One region of the Labrys sp. F242 genome, then DNA from elsewhere that is predicted to be linked to it. Evidence: predicted binding sites of a transcription regulator. Region 1 holds the regulator's gene; the other holds the start of a gene.
What was found. Region 1 encodes LexA, which represses DNA repair genes until DNA is damaged. Its sites were predicted from a motif close to TGTTCNNNNTGTGTTCNG; they were not measured.
Positions count from the first base shown of each region.

Region 2: the regulator LexA is predicted to act here: its motif matches at 3,307-3,324, upstream of recA (recombinase RecA).

Region 1 covers NZ_JBVASG010000001.1:2,301,134-2,314,160, reverse strand. Annotated here, with positions in the region: gene gltA (citrate synthase) at 1-689, opposite strand, end outside; gene gltX (glutamate--tRNA ligase) at 993-2,423, opposite strand; gene ACZYTC_RS10900 (ComEC/Rec2 family competence protein) at 2,648-4,870, shown strand; gene ACZYTC_RS10895 (TOBE domain-containing protein) at 4,900-5,106, shown strand; gene ACZYTC_RS10890 (pentapeptide repeat-containing protein) at 5,211-5,894, opposite strand; gene lexA (transcriptional repressor LexA) at 5,921-6,637, opposite strand; gene ACZYTC_RS10880 (molybdopterin molybdotransferase MoeA) at 6,750-7,970, opposite strand; gene moaC (cyclic pyranopterin monophosphate synthase MoaC) at 7,967-8,470, opposite strand; gene trpC (indole-3-glycerol phosphate synthase TrpC) at 8,467-9,270, opposite strand; gene trpD (anthranilate phosphoribosyltransferase) at 9,276-10,286, opposite strand; gene ACZYTC_RS10860 (anthranilate synthase component II) at 10,286-10,900, opposite strand; gene ACZYTC_RS10855 (hypothetical protein) at 10,985-11,491, opposite strand; gene trpE (anthranilate synthase component I) at 11,510-13,021, opposite strand.
Region 2 covers NZ_JBVASG010000001.1:1,342,328-1,348,703, forward strand. Annotated here, with positions in the region: gene ACZYTC_RS06200 (fumarate hydratase) at 1-614, shown strand, start outside; gene ACZYTC_RS06205 (porin) at 977-2,143, shown strand; gene ACZYTC_RS06210 (NAD(P)-dependent oxidoreductase) at 2,215-3,132, opposite strand; gene recA (recombinase RecA) at 3,453-4,526, shown strand; gene alaS (alanine--tRNA ligase) at 4,741-6,376, shown strand, end outside.

The DNA of each region.
Region 1 (13,027 bases):
TGATCGGCATGCAGGATGAAGATGCGATCGAGCGCGCGGGCCAGGATCGGATTGGGCTTGTATTCCTCGCAAGGGACCGAGAAACACATGCGCAGGAAGTTGGACGGATAGTCCAGATTGTTCTGCGGATACACGAAGGGCTGGCCGATGGTGTATTTGTAGGCCATCGCAGCCAGGGTCGGCATCTTGGCGATCAGTCGCATCGACGAGATCATGCGCTGATGCGGGTCGGAGATGTCGGTGGAGTCGTGATAGAAGGCCGAAAGGGCGCCGACCGAGGCGACCATCACGGCCATCGGATGGGCGTCACGGCGGAAGCCCTGGAAGAAGCGAGCCATCTGCTCATGCACCATGGTGTGGCGCGTGACGCGATAGTCGAAGTCCGCCTTCTGGGCAGCCGTCGGCAGTTCGCCATAGAGCAGGAGATAGCAGGTCTCGAGGAAGTCGCCATGCTCGGCGAGTTGCTCGATCGGGTAGCCGCGATAGAGCAGCACGCCCTCATCGCCATCAATATAGGTGATCTGGGATTCACAGCTCGCCGTCGAGGTGAAGCCTGGATCGTAGGTAAACATGCCCGTGTGCTTATAAAGGGGCGCAATATCAACAACCGTCGGACCAACGGAGCCGGCCTTGGTTGGCAATTCGATTGCCTTGTCACCAATAGTCAGAGTCGCCGTGTTACCGCTCATGCAATCCTCCTTGTACGGAAATACGCGGTCACGCCTTGGCCAGAAAGGAGCCCCCCGGCTCAAGTAAGGCCTACGTATCGCCGATCCGTCGGTGTTGGGTAGACCATTTGCTGCAATGCCGCAAGAAAGACGAAGAAGTGAACTGTCGGTTCGGCGACTGCTTAGGCGGCGGCACGCCAGGGTAGGGCCGATTGCCCCACTTTGACGCGAAAGCTTTCTAAATCTTTCGCGTCAAAGCTGCGAAAAATACACCTATTGCGCGAAACCCGATGTCCGGGAAACACAATCATGCGGCGCTTGGCCTCAGCCGGCCTGATCCTTCAGCCGGGCCAGGCTTTCCTCGCGGCCGAGGACGGCCAGCACGTCGAAGACCGGCGGCGAGGTGGTACGGCCGGTGAGCGCAGCGCGCAACGGCTGGGCCAACGAGCCGAGCTTGGCGCCGGTTTCCTCGGCTGCGGCCCGCACCGTCGCCTCGGTCGCACTGGCGCTCCACTCGCCCAAGGCTTCGAAGCGCGGCAACAGCATGGCGAGGGTCGCCCGCGCTTCTTCGTTCAGCATGGCCTTGGCCTTGTCATCCAAGGGCAGGGGACGCGAGACGAACAGGAAATTGGCGCCATCCAGCAATTCCACCAAAGTCTTGGCGCGTTCCTTAAGGCCGGGCATGGCGGCCAGCAACTGAGAGCGCTTGGCACCATTGCCGTCGGCGAACTGGGCAGCGAGGGCAGGGCCACCGGGAATATGGGGGAGCAACTGGTCGATGGCGGCGAGCAATTCCTCATCCGTGGAGTTGCGCATATAGATGCCATTGAGGTTTTCGAGCTTCTTGAAATCGAAGCGCGCGGCCGATTTGCCGATGGCGCCGGTATCGAAATGCTCGATCATCTCCTTGGTGGTGAACACTTCCTGGTCGCCATGGCTCCAGGATAGGCGCACGAGGTAATTGCGCATGGCCGCCGGCAGGTAGCCCATGGCGCGATAGGCGTCGACGCCCAGCGCGCCGTGACGTTTGGAGAGCTTGGCACCGTCGGAGCCGTGGATGAGCGGGATATGGGCCATATGCGGCACTTCCCAGCCCATGGCTTCGTAGATCTGCTTCTGGCGGGCGGCATTGGTGAGATGATCATCGCCACGGATGATATGCGTGATGCCCATGTCATGGTCATCGACCACCACGGCCAGCATATAGGTCGGCGTGCCGTCCGAGCGCAGCAGCACCAGGTCGTCAAGGTCCTTATTGGCCCAGCGCACGGTGCCCTGCACGTCGTCCTGGATGACGGTCTCGCCCTCGATCGGCGCACGCAGGCGGATCACCGGCTTGACGTCCTTGGGGGCTGTCGCCGGGTCGCGGTCGCGCCAGCGGCCGTCATAGCGCGGCGGGCGCCCTTCCTTGCGGGCGAGCTCGCGCATCTCCTCCAACTCCTGCTGGGTGGCGTAGCAATAATACGCCTTGCCCTGGGCGAGCATGGATTCGGCAACTTCGCGGTGGCGGGCAGCGCGGGCAAACTGGAAGATCGGGTCTCCGTCCCAATCGAGGCCAAGCCAGGCCAGGCCATCCAGGATGGCGGCAATGGCGGCATCGGTCGAGCGCTCGCGATCGGTGTCCTCGATGCGCAGCAGCATCTTACCGCCCTTGGCCCTGGCGTAGAGCCAGTTGAACAAGGCCGTGCGGCCGCCGCCGATATGGAGGAAGCCGGTGGGGGAGGGAGCAAAGCGGGTGATGACAGGAGTGGACATCGAAGTTGGCAATTCCAAAAGGCAGGGGAAGCGAAGCCAGAGCGCGGGAGCATGGAGGCGGAAGTATTGAGGCCCTTGGCTAACCCGGATCACATCAATAAGCTTGGGGCTTTAGCACAGGGTTTCATTGGGCGGTAGCGGCGGGGGCGCCTTTGCCTGAGAATGATCGAGGCCGCGCGCGGGTTGGTGTCCTCGGTGGAAGGCCGGGACAGCTGGGATCGGCGTTGCCCGGCGGCATGCTGTTCGGGCAGGGGCTGCAAAGGCTGGTGTCCTGGCTGGCGACCGGTCTTGCGGCGGAGATGGCGGCCTTCGAGCTTGCTCTCGTCGTTCCGGTCTTTCTGGGCCTGGGTGTCATCGCTTATTTTGCCGCACCGGAAGAGCCTGGTCTTGTCGTTCCCGCATTCCTTACTGTAGGGACGGCCTGCCTTGCCTATGGCTTGCGGGGGCGTTGGTGGTTGCATGTCGGCCTGATCAGCCTGACGGCGGTGGGAGCGGGCTTTTGCTCTGCCAAGCTGCGTACGATGAGCGTCGCCGCACCACAGCTTTCGCGTTCGATGGCGGGAACCGTTACCGGCCTCGTCCTTTCGGTAGAGCCGCGCCTGGGTGGCAGTGCGCGCATCGTCATCAGGCCGGTCTCGGTGGAGAAGCTGGAGCCTGCTGCGATGCCGGCCCGCATCCGACTTACGGTCCGTAAGGGCAGCGAAATCCGGGCTGGCGACAGCATCAGCCTCAAGGCAGTCATGAGACCGCCTCCGCCTCCTGCCTTGCCCGGCGGTTACGACTTCGCACGCGATGCCTTCTTCGATGGCATTGGCGGCGTTGGTTTTGCAGCGGGCAAGATTGCACCTGCGGCCAGCCCCGTCGAGGCGAGCTGGGCGGAAGCTTTCAATATCTGGATCGATCGCCAGCGCAACGATCTGACCCGACGGATCGTCGAGACGATACAAGGCGAGAATGGCGCCATCGCGGCTTCGCAGGTCACCGGCAAACGCGGCCAGATTCCCGGCGACGCCAATGAGGCCTTGCGCGCTTCCGGGCTCTATCATGTCGTTTCGATCTCGGGTCTCCATATGGCGCTATTTGCGGGCGGCCTGTTCGGCCTCATCCGCGCTGTCCTGGCGTTGTCGCGCCGGATCGTGCTCTATCGGGGCACCAAGGAACTCGCCGCGCTGCTCTCGCTGCTGCCGGCCGCTGCCTATACACTGTTTTCCGGCGCCGAGGTCGCGACGGTCCGCTCCTTCCTGATGACGGCCATCGTGCTGCTGGCCGTGGCGCTGGGACGCAATGCCATTACCCGCCGCAACGTCGCCCTGGCCGCGAGCTTCGTGCTGCTGACCACGCCGGAGCAGCTCCTGGGGCCGAGCTTCCAGATGTCCTTCGCCGCGGTGGCGATGCTGGTGATCGCACATGAGCAATGGAGCCGGCGGAAGCGAGAGAAATCTGCAATGGCGTGGGAAAGGGCCATCGGTGGCGCTGTGACCTTGGTACTTGCCATGATGCTGACCACGATCGTCGCCTCGCTCGCCACGGCGCCATTCTCAGCCTTTCATTTCCATCGTATCACGCTGCAGTCGCTGGCCTCGAACCTTGTCGCGACGCCGATCGTCTCCTTCCTGATCATGCCGCTCGCCATGCTGGCCGTGGTCGCCGAGCCGTTTGGCTATGGCGCTCCATTTTGGCAGGCGATGGGCTGGGCTGTCGGGTTGTTCATGCAGGTGGCTCGTTCGGTTGCGACCTGGCCTGGCTCCGATCTCGTGCTGCCGCAGTTCTCCGCCGCGGCGCTCGGATTGTTCGCTCTGACGCTGGTCCTGCTGACCATTCTGCGCACGCGTCTTGCTCTGCTGGCCCTATTGCCCTTGGGCGGGGGCATTGCCCTGGCCGCGACAGCGCCGCTGCCAGTAGCTCTGTTCGGCGCAAACGGCTACGCGGCCCTCGTTCGCAAGGGCGATCAACTGACCGTGCTGGCGCAGCGATCCGATGCTTTTACGGTTCAGCAATGGCTGCTGGCCATGGGCGATCGGCGCAAGCCGGAGGATCCAACCCTCGCGGCACAGCGCCTATGTGACAGAGAAGGGTGTTCCGCGCCCATCGAAGGAGGCGGGATCTTCATGCTCGACAAGACCAGTAACGCCGCCGAGGAGGACTGTGGACGCGTCAGCGTCCTGGCGGGACCGGTTCCGATCGGTGCTCGCTGTGCCACCGCTGGAGTTGTGATGGACCGGGAATTGATTCGCGCGGTCGGCTCGATAGCACTTTATGTAGAGCCGTCTGCGAGCGGCGATATCAGCCCGCGCTGGCGTCTCGTCATGGCCCGCCATCCCCAAGCGTCCCGTCCATGGGTACCGAGCCGGGTGATTGTGCCGCCGAAGCCTCTGCCCCAGGCGGCAGTACAAGTCCCAGCGACGGATAGGCCTATGGACAGCGTCACCGCCGAAACCGATAACTGACGCGAGATTCTCACCAGAAAGGACGGACCATGAAAATCAGCGCCCGCAACCAGATCAAGGGCACGATCAAGAGCGTGACGAAGGGGCAGACTACCTCCCATATCCAGCTCGAGGTCAATGGTACCATCATCACCGCTTCGATCACCAATGAGGCCGTCGATGATCTCCAGCTCAAGCCCGGCCAGAACGCCTATGCCGTGATCAAGGCCTCCGACGTCATGATCGCGGTCGACTGATCGGCGCTGTCAGCCAGGCCGGGTCTTCGGACAGATGGTAGTTCGAAGACACCCGGAGGCTACCCGACCATCAAGCGGATTTGCCTGCGAACTCCAGACCTTCTTCAGGCGATCCGCAAGCCTAGCTCGGCTAGCAATTGGCCGGCCTGGTTTTTCGAGATCGTGGCGCCCTTGAAATAACGGGCGTCACCAAGCTTCAAGCCGCCGAGATCGGCACTGCGTAGATCCGCTCCTTCAAAACGGGCATCGACCAGATTGGCATCGCGCAGGCTGCACTCTTCGAAGATGACATCGCGGAAATCGCATTGGCGCAGATCGGCCTGGGTGAAGTCGAGGCGGCGTAGCGTGGACTTGCGAAAGGAAAAGGCCGGCAGTTTCGCCGACATAAGCAAGACCTCCTCGAAAACGAGCCCGAATGCGGCGATTTCCGAGAGATCCGCGCCTGTCAGTTTGCAGCCGGTAAAAACCGTCGAGGCCGCTTTGGCGCGTCGAAAGCTGGCATTGCTGTAGTCACCCGTACGGAATGCAGCATCTTCGAGGTCGGTACCACGGAAATCGGCACCGCCCGCCTTGCAATTGCGCCATAGTGTATTCGCGAGCTTGGCGCCGACCAGCTTGGCATTTTTGAGAATGCAACGCTCGAACGACCAGTGGGACAGGTCGAGACGCGAAAGATCGCATTCCTCCAGTTCACAATCGACAAGGCAATACGGCGCGCGCTCCTTGAGCAACCGCTCGACGTCACGGCGTTCCAAAGCGTGGCCGCTGACTGTATGAAGGCCAGTCATTGCAAGCGAACCAAATTCGCATGCTCTCAATATCGGCGGAACAGGCCCACCAATTTACCCTGGATCTGTACCCTGTCCGGGCCAAAAATACGGGTTTCGTAAGCCGGATTGGCCGCCTCCAGCGCAATGGAGGCGCCGCGCTTGCGCAAGCGCTTCAGCGTGGCTTCCTCATCGTCGATCAGGGCTACCACGATATCGCCGGTATCGGCATGGTCCTGGCGGCGGATCAGCACGGTGTCATTGTCGAAGATACCAGCCTCGATCATTGAATCACCGCGCACCTCCAGGGCGAAATGATCACCTGAGGACAGCATTTCCGGCGTAACGCTGATGGTGTGGCTCTTGGTCTGGATGGCGGAGACCGGCGTACCGGCGGCGATGCGTCCCATCACCGGGACCAGAACCGGCCGGCCGACATCCTCGTCCATTTCCGGCCTGACGGGGCGGACCTTGCCGAGATTGCCCTCGATCACGTTGGGGCGGAAGCCCCGCTGCGAAGAGGCCAGCGACAGGCCGCCTGGCACGGCGGATTCGGGCAGGCGTACCACTTCGAGCGCGCGCGCCCGGTTTGGCAGGCGCCGGATGAAGCCGCGCTCCTCCAGAGCCATGATCAGGCGGTGGATGCCGGACTTGGAGCGCAGGTCCAGCGCCTCCTTCATTTCATCGAAGGAGGGGGGCACGCCCTGTTCCTTCAGGCGCTCATGAATGAACCGAAGCAATTCGTGTTGTTTCTTGGTCAGCATGGCTTTCCCGTCGTGGCGGCCGCGAATCACGGTGAAGGTGTAAACAAAACAAGAACAGTGCTACATGTTCCTACTGTGTTCTGCAACTGTGAAGTTCAGGTTAAGGGTAGCGTCAATAGCCGGCCGCACGAAGATCGATGATCTCGCAGATATCGCCTGGTTTTGCTTCCGGCGCAAAGGGCGGCCGGACAACCAGACAGTCGGCATGCTGCATCACACTCACCAGCGACGAATCCTGCAGCGCCAGCGGTTCTACCTTGAGGATGTCTGACGTATCGTCAAGCACGAAGCGGGCACGGATATAGTCTTCACGAACGTCGTTGGCTGGCCAGGCGTTGGCGAAGACGGCCTTGCGGCGGGACAGACCCGCATCGGCCCGCCCCAGCAACGTACGCAACAGGGGTACCAGGAAGAGGACGCCGCAGACCACCGAGGATACCGGATTGCCGGGCAGGCCGAGGATATGCATTGAGCCAAGCCGCCCGTGCAGCAGGGGCTTGCCCGGGCGCATGGCGATCTTCCAGAAGCCGAGCTGCATGCCTTCGCGGGTGAGCGCGGTCTGGATCAGATCGTGATCGCCGACCGAAGCACCGCCGATGGTGACGAGCACATCCGCCTTCTCGGTACGAGCCCGCCGAATGGCCGCTTCCAGGGCCGGGAAGTCGTCGCTGGCGATGCCGAGGTCGAGTACTTCGCCCCCCTCGGCCTCGACCAGTGCCCGAATGGCGAAATTGTTGGAGGCGACGATCTGATTCTCGCCGATGGCTTGACCGGGCAGTACCAATTCATCGCCGGTCGCGAGAATAGCGACTTTGGGGCGGCGGCGGACCGGCAGGGCAGGATGATTCATGGCCGCGGCAAGCGCTATGTCGCGGGGACCGATGACGGTGCCTGATGTCAAAGCCTCCCGTCCTTCGGCAAAGTCCAGGCCACGGGCCCGGATATGCTGGCCGAGCCTGGCCGCCGCCTCCACGATGACGCGATTGCCCTCGCGGCTCGTGTGCTCCTGGATCACCACTGTGTCGGCGCCATCCGGCACGGGCGCACCCGTGAAGATGCGAACGGCCTGGTTTTCGCCAACTCGTCCGGCATAGCCGTGCCCCGCCGCCGATTCTCCGATCAATTCGAGGCTAGCACCTTCCTTGGCATCTGCCGCTCGCACCGCATAGCCGTCCATGGCCGAGGCGTTGAAGCCGGGCTGGGTCCTCAGCGCCGTGATGGCGGAAGCGAGAACACGTCCGCGCGTGGCATGCAGCGATATTGTTTCGGTTGGAAGCGGGGCTACCCCGGCAACCACCTTGGCCAGCGCGTCCGCGACGGGAAGCAGGCTCATCGATTTTCCTCCGCATGCCAATCGCCGGATTTGCCGCCGGATTTCTCCACGAGCCTGATCGCCTCGATGCGCATGCCCCGATCGACGGCCTTGACCATGTCATAGATGGTCAGGCAGGCCACGGAGACTGCGGTAAGCGCTTCCATCTCCACGCCGGTCTGGCCGGCAACCTTGGCCGTCGCCCGCACGGTCAGACCCGGCAGAGCGGTATCGGGCTCGATTTCGACGGCAACCTTACTGAGAAGCAGCGGATGGCAAAGTGGAATCAGCTCATGCGTCTTCTTGGCTGCCATGATGCCGGCGATGCGGGCCGTGGCGCGGACATCGCCTTTCTTGGCATCGCCGGACAACACGAGGTCGAGCGTTTCACGCTGCATCACCACGCGCCCTTCAGCGATCGCGGTGCGGCTGGTCACGGCCTTTTGCGAGACGTCGACCATATTCGCCTCGCCGGAGGCGTCGAGATGGGTGAGGCCGCGATTCGTGCGCTGCTGGCTCATGCCGCGCCGCCCAGGGCCAGCAAGGCGCGGGTGGCGGCGGTGACGTCGGCCTGGCGCATCAGGCTTTCGCCGACCAGGAAGGTGTTGACTCCGACCCGCTGCAGGCGGCCGACGTCGGCTGGCGAGAAGATGCCACTCTCACCGACGAGCAGGCGGTCGCTCGGCACTAGCGGCGCCAGAGTCTCCGTGGTTTCCAGGCGGGTGACGAAGTCGTTGAGATCGCGATTGTTGATGCCGATCATGCCGACATCGAGCATGAGAGAGCGCTCAAGTTCGTCGTGGTTGTGGATTTCGCACAGAACGTCGAGTGACCAGTCCTTGGCCGCTGCGATCAGGGCCCGCGCTTCGGCATCGGTGACGCTGGCCATGATCACCAGAATGCAATCGGCGCCCCAGGCTCTGGCTTCCACCACCTGATAGGGATCGTAGAGGAAGTCCTTGCGCAGGGCAGGCAGCGATACCGCTGTGCGCGCTGCGGTAAGAAAGTCGGGTCGTCCCTGGAAGGAGGGCTCGTCGGTCAGCACGGAAAGACAGGCAGCGCCGCCGGCCTCATAGGCGCGGGCGAGCGCCGGAGGGTCGAAATCGGCGCGGATCAAGCCCTTGGAGGGGCTGGCCTTCTTGATCTCGGCAATCAGGGCGGTGTGGCCGGCGTCGAGCTTGGCCTGTAGAGCCCTCTGGAAGCCGCGTACGGGACCGGCCTGCTCTGCCAGCTTGATCAGTTCAGGCAACGGGCATGCCGCCTTCGCCGCCTCGATCTCGCGACGTTTATAGGCTTCGATCTTTTGCAGAATGGTGGCCATGGCACTCACGCGTTTGAAACTTCAACCAAACGGTTGAGTGTTGCTAGGGCCTTGCCCTTGTCGACGGATTCGCGGGCGAGGGCTACGCCATCCCCAAGGGTCGGCACCCGCCCCGCCACGAGCAGGGCAGCACCGGCATTCAAGAGGGCGATGTCGCGGTAGGGCGTCTTCTCGCCTTCGAGTACGGCCCGCAACGCCACCGCGTTGTGGGCAGCATCGCCGCCCTTGAGATCATCGGGTGCTGCCACGCGCAGGCCGACTTCCTCCGGCGTGATGACGCCATGGCTGATCTGGCCGTTCTCCAGCGAGACGATCTCGGTGGGCCCGGTTGTGGTGATCTCGTCGAGCCCGTCGCTGCCATGTACGGCGATGATGCGCGTGGAACCCAGCGTCTTGAGCACTTCCACCATGGGCTGCAGCCACTGGCGGGCATAGACGCCGAGCAGCTGCCGCTTGACGCCGGCGGGATTGGAGAGCGGCCCCAGCAGATTGAAGATCGTCCGCGTGCCGAGTTCGACGCGGGTGGGGCCGACATGCCTCATGGCGCCGTGATGAGCGGGGGCGAACATGAATCCGACGCCGGCCAGGCTGATGCAGCGCGCAATATCTTCCGGCCTCAGCTCGATATTGACCCCAAGCGCTGTCAATACGTCGGCGGCGCCGGATTTGGAGGAGAGGGCGCGATTGCCATGCTTGGCGACCTTCACGCCCGCGCCTGCGACGATCAGGGAGGCGGCAGTCGAGACGTTGTAGGAACCGGAGGCATCTCCGCCCGTGCCGACGATATCGACGGCGTCCTCGGGGGCTTCCACCGTCAGCATCTTGGCGCGCATGGCGGTGACGGCGCCGGCCATCTCGTCAGGCGTTTCCCCGCGTACTCTCAGCGCCATCAGGAAGCCGCCGATCTGAGAGGGGGTGGCCTGGCCGGACAAGAGCAGGTCGAAGGCTTCAGCCGCCTCTTCCCGGGAGAGCGAACCGGCGGCGGCCTTGCCGATATAGGGCTTGAAACCGTCCATCATGCATGCTCGCTTTCTTGAGCTCTATTCTTGGCGTTCCATTCCGCCGCCAGCTCCAGGAAGTTCTGGAGGATGCGGTGGCCATGATCGGACATGATCGATTCCGGATGGAACTGAACGCCATGCAGCGGCGCACTCTTGTGCTGCAGGCCCATGATGACGCCGTCGTCGGTCTCAGCGGTGATTTCGAGATCCGTTGGCAGGGTGTCGCGCTTGACCACCAGCGAGTGATAGCGCGTGCCCATGAAGGGGCCGTTCAAGCCCCGGAAAACGCCGCGGCCACGATGGTCGATCGAGGAGATCTTGCCATGCATGGGGATGGCGAGGCGCACGATGTCGCCGCCGAAGACCTGGCCGATCGCCTGATGGCCGAGGCAGACGCCGAAAAGCGGGATGCGGTCCCTGGCTTTCTCGATCAAATCGCAGCAGATGCCGGCCTCGGTGGGCGTACAGGGGCCGGGCGAGAGCACGATCGCATCGGGCGCCGCGGCGATGACCTCGTCGACGCTGACCTTGTCGTTGCGATGAACCGTGACGGTGCAACCCAGCTGGCCGAGATAATGCCAGAGGTTCCAGGTGAAGCTGTCATAATTGTCGATCAGCGTCACGGTCATGGAACGGTCTGTCGTCACGGCTCTTGCCTCCTTTGAAGCCATCACGACTAGGCGTGCGGAGGCAGCGGGTCAAGCGCTTCGGTTTTAGGAAGTTCCGGGAGTAGGCGGAGCCGCCATCAGGCGTCGGCGTATGCCGTGTTTCTTGCCATAGGCGCAGGCAAAGATCTCCAGCAGGACGAAGAGCGCGAGATTTCGGCCCACGATGGGCTCGAAATAGTCCGAGGCCAAGGTCATGCGAGAAGCGATCATCTGCACGGTGTTCCCGAACAGTTCCAACCTCTCCAAACCATAGGGCAAGAGTGCGCCCAGGCCCGCGAAGACGGCCATGTAGATAAGTGAGGCGAGCGAGGAGATCAGCCAGATGCCGAAACCGTAGTCGGCATAGGGTGCCGAGCGCTCGCTCTCGAACAGCCAATGGAAGAAGAAGATGCCATAGGCAGCGCCCAGGGCAGGCAGGGCGATCGCCAGCATCAGGGCGACGGCCTGCATGCCGCCCGGATAGAGGTAGAGATAGAAATCGGCGAACAGCACGACATAGGCGGCCCCGAAGGTCAGCAGGGCCGATCGCCGGGCACCGGGCCATTTAGCCATGGATGCCGTCCACCTGCCTTACTGTCCCCGCCCGGGCTGGCCGGCGAAGCGGACAGCTTCTTCGGCGGCGCGGAACAGGGCCTTGGCCTTGTTGACGCATTCGGCGTACTCGCTGGTCGGCACGCTGTCATAGACGATGCCGGCGCCGGACTGGACGTGCATGGCACCGTCCTTGACCAGGGCGGTGCGCAGCACGATGCAGGTATCCATCTGGCCGTCGGCGCCGAAATAGCCGATGGCGCCGGCATAGAGGCCGCGCTTGTCCCTTTCGAGTTCGTCGATGATCTGCATGGCGCGGACCTTGGGCGCGCCCGAAACCGTGCCGGCCGGAAAGCCTGCTGCGAGCGCATCGAGCGCGTCATGACCCGGCCCGATACTGCCTTCGACGTTGGAGACGATGTGCATCACATGGCTGTAGCGCTCGATGAAGAAGCGATCGGTCACGCTCACGCTGCCGATCGCCGAGACATGGCCGACGTCGTTTCGCCCGAGATCGAGCAGCATGAGATGTTCGGCCAGTTCCTTGGGATCGTTGAGCAGCGATTCGGCCAGCGCATCGTCCTCGGCCTTGGTCTTGCCCCGTGGGCGCGTGCCGGCGATGGGGCGGACCGTGACCTTGCCCTCGCGCAGCCGGACCAGGATTTCCGGGCTGGAACAGACCACGGAAAAGCCCTCGAGCTGGAGGTAGACCAGGAACGGGGCTGGGTTGATGCGGCGCAGGGCGCGATAGAGCGAGAAGGGCGGCAGCTGGAACGGGGCGCTGAAGCGCTGTGACAGCACGACCTGGAAGATGTCGCCGGCCTTGATGTACTCCTTGGCGCGGGCGACCATGGCTAGGTAATCCGCTTCGGCGGTGTTGGAGACCTGCTGGGCGTGGAGGGCGTCGAGATCGACGGTCTCGGCCAGCTTGGGCGTCGGGCGATCCAAGCCGTCGACGATGGTCATCAGCCGCTGTTCGGCACGCAAATAGGCCTGCTTGGCCGAGACATCCGCCTGCGGGCGAACCGGCGTCACGGCGGTGATGGCATCGCGCACCGCATCGAACACCACCATCACCGTAGGGCGCATCAAAATGGCGTCGGGAACCCCGATGGGATCCGGCTTGGCGGCGGGAAGCTCTTCCACCAGCCGCACCATGTCGTAGCCGAGATAGCCGAACAGGCCGGCCGCCATCGGCGGCGCGCCCTCAGGCAGCTCGATGCGGCTTTCCGCGATCAGGGCCCGCAGCGTCTCGAGGGGATGGCCATCCAACGCCTCGAAGGTCTGGTCCGGCAAATGGCGGTTGATCGAGGCCTTGCCGTTCTCGCAACGCCAGATCAGGTCAGGCTCCAGTCCGATCATGGAATAGCGCCCGCGCGTGGCGCCGCCTTCCACCGATTCCAGCAGGAAGGCGTTGGGCTTATCGCCCGCCAGCTTCATGAAGGCGGAAACCGGCGTCTCCAGATCGCCCACCAGCGTAAGCGTCAGGATCTGCGCCTTGCCGGCCGAGTAGGCGGCCGAGAAGGCCTCGAAGGAAGGTTCGAGAAGCATGGTATC
Region 2 (6,376 bases), 960 kb from region 1:
TCGAGCACAATCCGGCGCGCTTCCTGCCGGAGATCGATGAGAGCAAGCTTGGCGGGGCGGTGGTGAAGATCGACCTCAACCAGCCGATGTCTGACATCCTGGAAACCCTGTCGCGCCATCCGGTAAAGACGCGCGTGTCGCTGACCGGCACCATCATCGTGGCCCGCGACCTTGCCCATGCCAAGCTGCGCGAGCGCCTGGAAGCGGGTGGGGGGATGCCCGATTATCTCAAGAACCATCCTGTCTACTATGCCGGCCCGGCCAAGACACCCGCCGGCTATGCCTCGGGCTCCTTCGGCCCCACCACGGCGGGCCGGATGGACGCCTATGTCGACCAGTTCCAAGCGGCCGGCGGCTCGATGGTGATGCTGGCCAAGGGCAACCGTTCCGCCCAGGTCCGCGAGGCCTGCGCCAAGCATGGCGGCTTCTATCTCGGTTCGATCGGTGGCCCCGCCGCGCGCCTCGCCCAGGACTGCATCAAGAAGGTCGAGGTGCTCGAATATCCCGAGCTCGGCATGGAAGCGGTCTGGCGCATCGAGGTCGAGGACTTCCCGGCCTTTATCGTCATCGACGACAAGGGCAATGATTTCTTCAAGGAACTCAATCTGGGTTGAGTTCGCTCACCCTGCTTTTCGGCGAGGCCTCTTCCTGAAAAGGGAGGGGCCTTTTTCATGCACGTTCTGCGTGTTGTTGCAAAATCGCAACTGTCATGGACAAAGCCCTTTTGTGTCAGAACGATGACTTACCTTAACATTGTGTAATGTCTCGCCTGGGAGGAAAGCTTCGATATCGCGGTGCACAACGACCGCGCCTCTTCGATTGGCTGAATATTGGTTTGCCAGCTTTTCGAAGAGAGCGGCCCTGATTGAGGGCTATCTTATAAGATCGGGGTATTTCCATGTCTATTCGTGCAATTTTACTCGGCGCTGGCGCTGGATTTCTCAGCATCGTCGCAGCTTCTGCTGCGGACTTGCCCATGAGCAAGGGCGAAGCCGTTGAATATGTGAAGGTCTGTACGGCATTCGGTCCGGGCTTCTTCTACATTCCGGGCACCGATACCTGCCTCAAGATCAGTGGCCAGATCCGGGCCGACTATTGGTATGCGCAGGCGCCCAGCAATGCGACGGGCAAGCGCAACATCAGCCAGACGCAGTTTCGAACCAATGCCCGCATCCGCTTCGATGCCCGTACCCAGACCGACTGGGGCATGCTGCGCTCCTTCTTCGAACTCCAGGCTGAATCGAATGCGGGTGCGGCCACGCACGACACCTTCCAGGTGCGTCAGGCCTATCTGCAGTTTGGCGGATTGACGGCCGGTTACGCCTGGTCGCCTTACGCCTTCTACGATCCCAATTATCAGGCCGAGTTTTTCGCCCCTTATTTCGGCGAGCAGGGCCGGCGTAACCTGATCAGCTATACGGCTCAATTCGACAAGGCCTACGCCACCCTGTCGATCGAAGATGGCCGCGATCATCGTGCCAACACCACAACCTTCGGCAATACCGGCAATGCCAACATTCGCGGCCTCGGCGGTTCGCAGGTGCCCGACATCGTCGGCGTGATCGGCTATGACGACAACAAGAACGGTTGGGGCCGCCTGCAGATCATGGGCGCTCTTCACCAGAATCGCTCCGCCGTGTCGAATTACGGTGACAAATGGGGCTACTCGATCGGCTTCGGCGGCAATGTGAACATTCCGGTTCTGGAAGGCGGCTATGTGGCCGTCGAAGCCAGTTATGCCGATGGTGCGACGCGCTATCTCGGTGTCGGCGCTGCTTCCAACCCGAATGGGTCCTCGCTTCTGGGTATCGGGGGCTGGGATGCCTATCCGACCAACGGCGCGCCATATGATCTCGACAGCGCCAAGGGCTTTGCCGTGCAGGCCGAGGCTGGCCTGAACGTTACCAAGCAACTGCAGGCCGTGCTGTTTGGTGGTTACCTGGACTTTGATGCGCCGCGCGTGGCGACCAACGTCAGCGACAATTTCAAATATTACGTCATCGGCGGCCAGGTGAACTACACCATCGTCAAGGGCTTCATTGCCGGCGCTGAAGTCTGGTACCAGAACAAGGACGCGGAGGGCGCGAACACCAAGACGGTCGACGCTGTCGGTGCAGGTGTGCGTCTGCGCCGCACCTTCTGATCCGGCCTATAGAGGAAGAAGCATGGACGCTGCGCTCTCCTGGGCGCGGCGTTCCTGTATTCGGCGCCCGGTCAGTTCTGATTGGCCGGGGTAAGATCGGTGCCGTTCAGGCTGCCGATATAGTCGGTTAGCATCGGCACGTAGCGCTGCGCGCCACCGGCGGCCATCGCCACGCCGAACGAGTTCTTCACGGCATTGCCGATCGGATTGACCAATCCTGCCGCACTGGCCATCGCCTCCAGATAGCTTAGATCCTTGTAGGCGTTGGCGATGGTGAATTTGTGGGCATCCTTGTCGCCCTCCAGGACCCAGCGCGAAAAGGTCTGGTAGAAACCGCAATCCATGCGGCCGCCGCGGATGACGCTGTCGAAGCGCTTGGGTGTGATGCCGACCTTCTGCGACAAAGCGAGGGCCTCGGCATAGAGGGCGGCATAGCCCAACGACAGGAAATTATTGAGCAGCTTCATGCGGTGACCGTCGCCCGTGCCGCCGATATGCACGATGCGTCCGGCCCAGGTTGATATCACCGGCTTGAGGCGCTCGAACAGGGCGTCGCTTGCGCCGACCATGGTATCGAGCGTGCCTTCCCAGGCTTCCTTCGGCGTGCGGCCGAGCGGCGCATCGGCGTAATCGATGCCGGCTTCGGCGAGTTCGGCCGCGAGGGCGAGGGTGGAATTGGGATCGGAGGTCGAGCAGTCGACGACGACGGCCCCCGGCTTCAGGCCGGCCTTCAGCCCATCGGGACCGTGTACCAGCGCTTCCACCTGTCGCGAACCGGTGACGCAGAGGAAGACGATGCTGGAAGCGGCGCCCACCTCGCGCGGGGTCTTGGCCTCCTTGGCGCCGCGGGCCACGAGATCCTCCACCGGCGCCCGGTTGCGGTGGCCCATCACCGTCAGGGCGTAGCCCTTCTCCACGATGTTCTTGGCCATGCCATGGCCCATATAGCCGACCCCGATGAAGCCGACGCTTTCCTGCGCATTCGTCATTGCAATCGTCCCGTTTCCTGTCCCGCATTTCCGACGCGGGTTGCCGGCGCATCCTGCCGACGGTGAGTGTGGACGGGGATGGGCTTCGGGCGCAAGCCCGATGGTGCAATGGTATGATGATTTATCGAAGGTCGGCCTGCACCGAGCAGTCAGCTTCTGTTAAATAAGAACGATGAGAACAAAAATAGAACTTGCATGAATGAGAACAAAATGGGTACATACCGCCACGGGGCTTTGAATTGCGACAAGATGCAAGCCCAGTGTTGAAAACGATTGGTTCGGATGACGAATCCGTTCGTGCTTGATAGGGAAACGGGCATATGAGTCAGACGCAGCTGCGCTTGGTCGAAGGAAGCTCCATGGACAAGACGAAGGCGCTCGACGCCGCCCTATCACAGATCGAACGCGCTTTCGGCAAGGGCTCGATCATGCGGCTCGGCAAGGGTTCCAAGACGATGGAGGTGGAGGCGATCTCCACCGGCTCCCTTGGTCTCGATATTGCGCTCGGTGTCGGCGGCCTGCCCAAGGGGCGCGTCATCGAGATCTACGGGCCGGAATCCTCCGGCAAGACCACGCTGGCGCTGCACAGCGTCGCCGAGGCCCAGAGGAGAGGCGGCGTTTGCGCCTTCATCGACGCCGAACACGCGCTCGATCCGGTCTATGCCCGCAAGCTGGGCGTCAATCTCGACGAATTGCTGATCTCGCAGCCCGATACCGGCGAACAGGCCCTTGAAATCTGCGACACGCTGGTGCGCTCGGGGGCGATCGACGTCATCGTCATCGATTCCGTGGCGGCGCTGACGCCCAAGGCCGAAATCGAAGGCGAAATGGGCGATGTGCAGCCCGGCCTGCAGGCCCGCCTGATGAGCCAGGCGCTGCGCAAGCTGACGGCCTCGATCGGGCGTTCCAACTCGATGGTCATCTTCATCAACCAGATCCGCATGAAGATCGGCGTGATGTATGGCAGCCCGGAAACCACCACGGGCGGCAACGCCCTGAAATTCTATGCCTCGGTCCGCCTCGACATTCGCCGTATCGGCGCGATCAAGGACAGGGAAGAGGTGGTCGGCAACCAGACCCGCGTGAAGGTCGTCAAGAACAAGGTGGCGCCGCCCTTCAAGCAGATCGAATTCGACATCATGTATGGCGAAGGCATCTCGAAGGTGGGCGAATTGGTCGACCTCGGCGTCAAGGCCGGCGTGGTCGAAAAATCAGGCGCCTGGTTCAGCTATGAGAGCCAGCGTCTCGGCCAGGGCCGTGAGAACGCCAAGCAGTTCCTCAAGGACAATCCGGATGTGGCGGATAAGATCGAGGGCCAGATTCGCCAGAATGCCGGCCTGATTGCCGAGCGTATCCTCGACAATATCGACCCGTCCGAAGCCGAGGGCGAATGAGGTCGGCCTCGACCGGCTTCTCACGTCTGGCCTAAGCAGAGCCAATTCACACCGAATAACCCGTCTGTCGCTCCCGGCAGTCGGGTTTTTCATGTATGCGCGCCTCGACAGGCCGAAACAGCCCCGCTACAACGCCCCACCACCATGTTGCTGGCCATGCCGAAAGGAAGGGACCAGCCAAAACAGGCATTTGGGCCAAATAGGCAAATTGGACATGAGCGGCGTCAACGAGATCCGATCCACCTTCCTCGACTATTTCGTGCGGAACGGCCATGAAGCCGTGGCGTCTTCGCCGCTGGTGCCACGCAACGATCCGACCTTGATGTTCACCAATGCCGGCATGGTGCAGTTCAAGAACGTCTTCACCGGCATCGAGAAGCGCTCCTATTCGCGTGCCGCGACCTCGCAGAAATGCGTGCGCGCCGGCGGCAAGCACAATGATCTCGACAATGTCGGCTACACGGCACGGCATCACACCTTCTTCGAGATGCTCGGCAACTTTTCTTTCGGCGATTATTTCAAGGATCGCGCGATCGAGCTCGCCTGGAACCTGATCACCAAGGATTTCGGCCTGCCGGCTTCCAAGCTCTTGGTGACCGTCTACTCCGAGGACGATGAGGCGCATCGGCTGTGGAAGAAGATCGCCGGCCTGTCGGACGATCGCATCATCCGCATTCCGACCTCGGACAATTTCTGGCGCATGGGCGATACCGGGCCCTGCGGCCCCTGCTCGGAGATCTTCTACGATCATGGCGAGCATATCTGGGGTGGGCCGCCCGGTTCGCCGGATGAGGATGGCGACCGCTTCATCGAGATCTGGAACCTCGTCTTCATGCAGTTCGAGGAACTGGTCGGTGGCGAGCGCGTCAACCTGCCGCGCCCCTCGATCGACACCGGCATGGGCCTCGAGCGCATCGCCACCGTGCTGCAGCACAAGCACAACAATTACGACATCGACCTCTTCCAGGCCTTGATCCGCGCGTCGGTGGAGGCGATCGGCGTGCCGGCCGAAGGGCCGGCGCTTGCCAGCCATCGCGTCATCGCCGACCATTTGCGGGCTTCCTCCTTCCTGGTCGCCGACGGCGTGCTGCCGTCGAACGAGGGCAGGGGCTATGTGTTGCGCCGCATCATGCGCCGCGCCATGCGTCACATCTCCCTGCTCGGCGCCAAGGATCCCGTCATGTGGAAGCTGGTGCCCGCGCTGGTGCGCGAGATGGGCGCCGCCTACCCCGAACTCGTGCGGGCCGAGGCCCTGATCAGCGAGACCCTGCGCCTGGAAGAAACCAGCTTCCGCCGTACGCTGGAGCGCGGCCTTGCCCTACTCGACGCCGAGACCGTGAAGCTCGGCGACGGCCAGGTCTTTTCGGGTGATGTCGCCTTCACCCTCTACGACACCTATGGCTTCCCGCTCGACCTGACACAGGATGCGCTGCGCGCGCGCAACATCTCGGTCGATCTCGAAGGCTACCAGGCTGCCATGCAGCAGCAAAAGGCCAAGGCGCGGGCCGCCTGGGCGGGATCCGGCGATGCGGCCACCGAGACAGTCTGGTTCGGCCTGCGCGAGCAGGTCGGCGCCACCGAATTCCTCGGCTACGAGACGGAGACCGCCGAGGGCGTTGCCCTGGCCCTGGTCAAGGACGGCAAGCCGGTCGATCACCTCGGCAAGGGCGAGAAGGGCTTCCTGATCCTCAACCAGACGCCGTTCTACGGCGAGTCTGGCGGCCAGCAGGGCGATGCGGGCACGGTGCAGGCCGGTGGCCTGAAGGTCACCGTTACCGATACCCAGAAGAAGCTCGGCGATCTCTTCGTGCATGCCGTCACCGTCGAGGAGGGCACGCTCAAGGTGCAGG